2 regions of the Bacillus sp. 5RYD7K genome follow, and region 1 is predicted to be linked to the other one. Evidence: predicted binding sites of a transcription regulator. Region 1 holds the regulator's gene; the other holds the start of a gene.
What was found. The regulator Rex, encoded in region 1, represses fermentation and respiration genes when NADH is low (regulators of the CRP and FNR family bind a similar motif). The targets are predictions, from matches to a motif close to TTGTGAAATATTTCACAA.

Region 1 (3,503 bases):
TGAAAAAACGAATTTCTTTTTCGCCGGACTGATCAGTTCCGTCATTTTCGGCATTGTGCATCAGGACCTCACACACCTGCTGCTATATACGGCCATGGGCTTTACCTTTGCGTTCTTGTATGTGCAGACGAAACGGATTATTGTGCCGATATTCGCCCATGTCATGATGAATACCATTGTCGTGGTCATGCAGCTCGGCCCCGCCCAAAAATATATTGAACAGCATAGTGAACAAATGCAATTAATTATTGGAGGATTGTTTGTATGAGGAACCCAATGACTTGGGGCTTGATTTATTTCGCAGTCGGCTGTATCTTTACGTATTTAGCCGCAAGCTCGCCGGGAAGTATGTGGTCTTTTTATTCCATACTGCTGATGGTTTTCGCCGCTTATAATATCAGCATCTCGTTTAAAATGTTCGCTTTCTCATTTAAAGTGAAAAAAAATCAAAAATAAAAGAAAAGCCATTTCTCATCATTGAGAAATGGCTTTTTTTATGCTGATACGTCCTGGTCAGACTCACTGCTGCCGGTCTGCCTTTTCCGGTACGCCGCTTTTGAGATCAGGATACTGATCTCATATAAAATGCAAAGCGGAATCGTAATCATCAAGTGAGACAGCAGCTCAGGCGGCGCAATCATCGCGGCGATCACGAGCAGCACAAAATACGCGTACTTCCTGATCTTCGATAAAAACATCGGCGTGACAACCCCGAGCCTCGTTAAAAACATGATCAGCACCGGCATCTGAAACAGCAGCCCGAACGGAATCGTCAGCTGCAGCAGAAAATGAAAGTACTCGCTGATTCCGATCACTTGGTTGACATCGAGGTCATTCGAGACCCGCTTCATAAAATCAACGACCAGCGGAAATAAAATATAATAAGAAAATGACACACCGCCGACAAACAGCACAATCGAAATCGGAATATAGCTGAGTGTTACTTTGCGCTCCTTCTCATACAGCCCCGGGCTGACAAACGCCCAAATCTGATAGAGAATAATCGGCGAAGTCAAAATGATGCCGATAATAAACGCGAACTGCAAAAAGATAAACAGCGGATCCGTCAGGTTAAAAGCATTAAGGGTGAGCTCTTTTACTTCATCGGCTTTTTGAAGATACACAATGATAGGTTTTGCCAGAAAAAAGCCGGCAATAAAGAAAACCGTAAAGGATAACGCCACAATCAGCAATCGTTTCCGAAGTTCGGCAATATGCTCCACAAGCGTCATTTGATTCACTCTCATACGCGTCATCCTATCTTACTGTTCTTCTTTCTTTTTTTCCTCTTCTTCACCGGCTAATCCCTTAGTGGCGTTCTTAAATTCACGAAGCGTGTCCCCCGCGGCTTTTCCTAACTCGGGAAGCTTCTTCGGACCGAAAATAATCACCGCCACCACACCGATAACAGCCAGGCTTCCAGGACCGATCATGTGCAGCTCCTCCTTTCGTTATTCAATTTCTTCCAAAACAGAATAATGCTTTAAGAAATAAACCAATGATTGAAGCTCTACAGCTAAATCTATATGATGAATTCGAATGTGATCCGGCACATTCAAACGGGCCGGCGTAAAGTTAAGGATTCCCTTGATTCCGAGCGACACGAGCCGATCGGTGATTGACTGCGCGGCAACCGCCGGAACGGTAAGAATCGCCACAGGTTCATCCTTAATGTGAAGTTCTAAATCATTAAGAGCATAGACAGGCACGCCGCCTACCTCAGTTCCTATTTTACTCTGATTCACATCAAAAGCCATAGATATTTTTGTGTTATTATTTTTTGTGAAATTATAGTGAAGAAACGCCGTCCCTAAATTCCCGACACCGATCAAAATGACGTTCGTCGTTTCATCCTGATCCAGTGTTTTTCTGAAAAATGACAGCAGGTAATCCACATTATAGCCGTATCCTTTTTTGCCGAGCGCCCCGAAATAGGAAAAATCCCGGCGGATCGTGGCCGAATCGACTTTTACCGCATCGCTCAGTTCAGCAGATGAAACGCGCTGCTTTCCTGACGCGTGTAAATTCTTTAAAAAGCGGTAATAAAGCGGCAGCCGTTTTGCTGTCGCCTGCGGAATTTTTGATTGATCCTTGTTCATGATTGGTCCTCCACTTTATACTCAGATGCATCTCTTTTAAAATCACCGTTTTTGCCTCCCGTTTTTTCCATGAGGCAGGTCGGGCCGATGACCATTCCTTTATCCAGCGCCTTGCACATGTCATAAACGGTCAAAGCGCAGACTGAAGCGGAAGTTAGCGCTTCCATTTCCACACCTGTACTCCCTTTCGTTTTTACGCTTGCCTGTATATGAAGAACGGCTTCGGAATCCTTTTCCTCCCAGCCGAATGAAATGTCGACGCTGCTTAAAGAAAGCGGGTGGCACATCGGGATAATCGCTGAGGTCTGCTTTGCAGCCATGATTCCGGCCACCTGTGCGACAGCCAGTACGTCTCCTTTTCCGATCTCGCGGTTTTTGATTCTGCTGTACACGTCATGCTTCATGTGTACGCTGGATATCGCAGCGGCAGTACGGACTGTTGAAGATTTATCGCTTATATCCACCATGCGGGCACGGCCTTCTTCATTAAAATGAGAAAATCCATTCATATTTAAACTCTCCTTACTTCTGATCATACACTATTTTCTCCCTGATGTCTTATCCTATAATGTTCCAATTCTGATGTATTGTTTGCTGACAGCAGGTTGATAAGCTACACTTAACTTATTATAACAGAGGTGAAATAATATGATGATCTTACAAATTAATCAGCTGTCCAAATCTTTTGGCGCTGATCCTATTTTAAACAATATAAAGCTTGAAGTCAGATCTCGGGATCGCATCGCCATTGTAGGCAGAAACGGAGCCGGCAAATCAACTCTCCTTAAAATTATCGCAGGTCACCTTTCATATGAAAAGGGTGAATTAATCAAACCGAAAGAATTAACGATGGGATATCTTGCCCAGCACACAGGCTTGGAATCCCAGCTTACCATAAAAGAAGAACTGCTGAGTGTTTTTGATTTCCTGAAAGCAATGGAAAAAGAAATGCGTTCTATTGAAGAAAAGATGGCTACGGCCGCCCCCGCGGAGCTTGAGACACTGATGAAAACCTATGACAGGCTTCAGCAGGACTTCAAGGATAAAGGCGGCTATCAGTATGAAGCGGACGTCCGTTCTATCCTTCACGGCCTCGGTTTCGGAAAATTTGACGATTCCGTGAAAGTGCAAAGCCTGAGCGGCGGTCAGAAAACAAGACTTGCACTCGGCAAGCTTTTGCTGACCCAGCCTGATCTGCTTATTTTGGATGAACCGACGAACCATCTCGACATCGACACGCTTACATGGCTTGAGCATTATTTACAGGGATATTCAGGCGCCATCCTGATTGTCTCCCACGACAGATACTTTCTTGATAAAGTCGTCAGCCAAGTGTACGAGGTCTCACGGACAGAAAGCAAAAAATACCTCGGCAACTACAGCGCCTATTTAGAACAAAAAGCT
Region 2 (3,503 bases), 590 kb from region 1:
TGCGGTTTACTCCTTTGATGGTATCGGAAAAAAAGCTGTGTGAAGTTCCGTTTGTGATGCTTGTAAAAAACAGTCCGATCGTATGGGACTTTTGCATGGCAAGGCTTTTTGCATTTACATTCGGTGTGTAATTCAGCTGTGAAGCGAGCTCTAATATCTTCTGTTTTGTATGCTCTTTAATGTAGGGGCTGCCGTTCAGTGCCCGGGATACCGTTGTGTGGGATACGTTAGCGAGTTTTGCGATATCTTTTATGGTTACCATCGGTTTTCCTTTCTCCCTGTATACTGTCATTTATTTCTATTGTACCATTAACGGACAGTCCATAAAATCACTAAAGTTAGGTTTTGCATGATGTAAGTCCTGAACGAGTTCGGCATGCTGCCTGTCTGTCAGCTTATCATCATACCGATAATCAGCATGACGCACAGCAAAAGGAGCCTATAATCCAGATTAACGTGCCTTTCGTCTGAGATGTATTCGGGATATAGCCGGTATTGATCAGCCTGATGACGGAAGACAGAAATTCAGCGCATCAGCCGCGGCGCTGACTGTGCACGTTAACATTTAGATATAAAAAAACACTGCCGAGAAAGTCGGCAGTGTCATTTAAAGGATTAGTAAGCCAGGCTGAATAATCCTTTGATATGTGTTAAATAACGTACGTTACTTGCTTCTTTCATTAAAGATGCCGGAAGACCTTTCAGCGGAGTAGAGTTCGCTCCGATGATGGCAACCGCGTCTTTACGTCCGAGACTTGCAAGCGTACCAGAGTTTACAGGCTTGAATGTTTCAAGCGTTTTTCCTTCTAAGTAAGCGAACAGGTTGTAACCGACAAGTTCACCCATCTGCCATGCGATTTGCGCTGTAGGCGGGTATGGACGGCCGTCCGGCGCAAAGTATACTGCGCTGTCTCCGACAACAAATACATCTTCGTGAGAAGTAGATTGTAAGAAATCATTAACAGTCGCGCGGCCGCGGTTCACTTCAAGACCTGATTCGCCGACTAACGGGTTGCCTTGTACGCCGCCTGTCCATACAAATGTGTTGGCAACGACTTTTGAACCGTCTTTCAGGTCAATGACGTTTCCTTCCACGTTTGTAACAGGAAGACCTGTTAAGAACTCTACGCCGCGTTTTTCAAGACTTTTTGTCGCGCGTTCGATAAGATCATCAGGAAGAACAGGAAGAATTTTCGGACCTGCTTCAACTAGTTTCAGTTTGATTTCTTTATGGTCTACGCCGTATTTTTTCGTAAGGTTCGGCATGATGTCAGCAAGCTCACCGACAAGCTCAACGCCTGTTAAGCCGCCTCCGCCGATAAGAATCGTTGCATCAGCTTCGTTTTTCGTTTTAGAGTATTCACGCACACGGTCTTCCACGTGTTTGTATACTTTGTTGGCATCCGCAGCGGATTTGAGCACCATGCTGTTTTCTTCGAGTCCAGGAATGCCGAAATAAGCCGTAACTGAACCAAGTCCGACAACAAGCGCGTCATAAGTCAGCTTAGAACCGTCAGAAAGGGCGACTTCTTTTTTATCAACTGAGAAAGAATTGACTTCTGCGATTTTAATGTCAACGTCTTTTCCTTTAAGAAGTTTTTCAAGCGGCATAGCAACAGCCTGTTCAGACACGTTGCCGGCTGCAAGGCGGTGCAGTTCCGTAATAATTTGGTGAGTCGGGTATTTGTTCACAACGGTTACGCGTGCTTCATCTTTACTGTAATGTTTGCGAACGGTTAAAGCAGAAAGAACTCCGCCGTAACCAGCGCCTAAAATGACAATATGTTTTGACATCGTATATCCTCCGTCCTTTATATCAATTTGAATCTGAGATTATTTTTGTTTTTCGTTCATGATTTCAAGATAGCTGTTAGCAAAACGGAACAGCTTTTGCGCTTGAGGATCTTTCAGCATGCGCAGCAGGCCGAAAAGTCCGATCGTGTCATTGCTTGCATCCGCGCGGTCTTTTGCTTCGATCGCAGTAGCCGCAATATCTTTCGCTGTTTCTTTCACAGGCTCAAGAATTTCTGTAAGCGCACCCACTGTATCGCTCTTCAATACTTCGTCTGTCGCTACAGACTGTGCAAAATCATAAGACTTCGTTAAAATATTTACTAACTCAGTCAGTTTTGGTAGCTGATCCACTAAAACAGTCAGTGATTCTTGAACTTCAGGTTTTAGCAGCTGATCAATAAGATCGCGTTGGCCTTGGCTGACAGATGCATTTGTTTGATCGATTGTTTCTGGCATATCCGATTCTCCTTTACTATAAGCAGTGTGCTGATTTTTTTGGAAAGGGTAGCCTTTCCCCTTTCATGCAGAAAAGCATGAAAAAGCAAGATTGTGAATCCGTGCACAATCAGTTACAAAAATAAATGTTTACTACCCAGTTTTTCACTTTGCCATATTCAGTATTATTTTTATATCAACAAAAACAATTGAATAAGTCAAAATTTCTTTTTCCTCTCTGAAAATAGCAAACATAAAAAACCCCAATTTGAATTACTCTTATATAATAACACTTTTTGAACAAAATTTGAACGTGAATTGTTTCGTTTATGAAATTATTTATATGGCGGGGGTGTAATAACGTTTCTTTTAGGCTATTTTTTTACAGACCATCCGCTTTTCCCCTGTCATTTCTCCCACATTTTTATAAGCGGGCCCGTTTTTCCCGTAAAGGGATCATATTCCGGGAGCGGGACACGGCTGATTTCTTCTGAAGTTCTATCATTTTTCTCCGTTTTTGTATCGTACTGCCGGCCGCCCGGGTAAGCCCCGATCACGGTAAAATCAGAACTGGCCGACAGTTTTTTATGTCCGGTGCCGGCCGGAATGACCGCTGCGTCTCCAGTTTGAAGAACGGCGTCTGCGCCTTGTTCCCCGCCGAACCTCAAAACCGCGTTTCCTTTTACCGCGACGAGAACTTCGTGGGTGGTGCTGTGAAAATGGTGATACGGAAATACTCCGCCCCTCCAGCTGTTCGACCAATCGTGCCGGCGGAGGACGGATTCCGCTTTTTGTACCGTTTCTTCATTAAATACCGCTTTATAAATGACAAGCGGGAGATTCGGATTATTCGGAATGCGGCCGTCATCTTCAAAATAAAGAACTTCAATATCCTCTTTCTGCATTGTGTTCACCTCCGTATATGTCTGTTTCCCATTCATCAGTTGTTAAAACGCTATTTTCACATATTCCATTGCGAAGCCTGCCGGTGAATAGTATAGTATAAAAAAATATGTGTCAAAATGAGGGATTTCATGAAAGCCATCATATTCGGAATATTGGCATCTCTGTTTTTTGCAGTCACATTTATTTTAAACAGGGCGATGGAGCTTTCCGGCGGAAACTGGATGTGGAGCTCTTCCCTGCGTTTTCTTTTTATGGTTCCGTTTTTATTTTTGATCGTTTATGCGAAAGGAAAATGGGTGCCGCTCTGGCATGAAATCCGGAAAAAACCGTTTTTTTGGCTGAAGTGGAGCTTTACCGGCTTCGTGCTT

Region 2: ACQE26_RS17610 (helical membrane plugin domain-containing protein) is a predicted target of Rex. The motif match lies at 2,342-2,359, and genes of this name have one in related genera.

The regions. Positions count from the first base shown of each region.
Region 1 covers NZ_CP191200.1:265,687-269,189, forward strand. The annotation lists gene ACQE26_RS01190 (CPBP family intramembrane glutamic endopeptidase) at 1-268, shown strand, start outside; gene ACQE26_RS01195 (YdiK family protein) at 265-456, shown strand; gene tatC (twin-arginine translocase subunit TatC) at 495-1,256, opposite strand; gene tatAY (sec-independent protein translocase protein TatAY) at 1,263-1,433, opposite strand; gene ACQE26_RS01210 (redox-sensing transcriptional repressor Rex) at 1,452-2,099, opposite strand; gene moaC (cyclic pyranopterin monophosphate synthase MoaC) at 2,096-2,608, opposite strand; gene ACQE26_RS01220 (ABC-F family ATP-binding cassette domain-containing protein) at 2,748-3,503, shown strand, end outside.
Region 2 covers NZ_CP191200.1:3,613,386-3,616,888, forward strand. The annotation lists gene ACQE26_RS17600 (LacI family DNA-binding transcriptional regulator) at 1-262, opposite strand, end outside; gene ACQE26_RS17605 (NAD(P)/FAD-dependent oxidoreductase) at 616-1,794, opposite strand; gene ACQE26_RS17610 (helical membrane plugin domain-containing protein) at 1,834-2,250, opposite strand; gene ACQE26_RS17615 (cupin domain-containing protein) at 2,637-3,134, opposite strand; gene ACQE26_RS17620 (DMT family transporter) at 3,264-3,503, shown strand, end outside.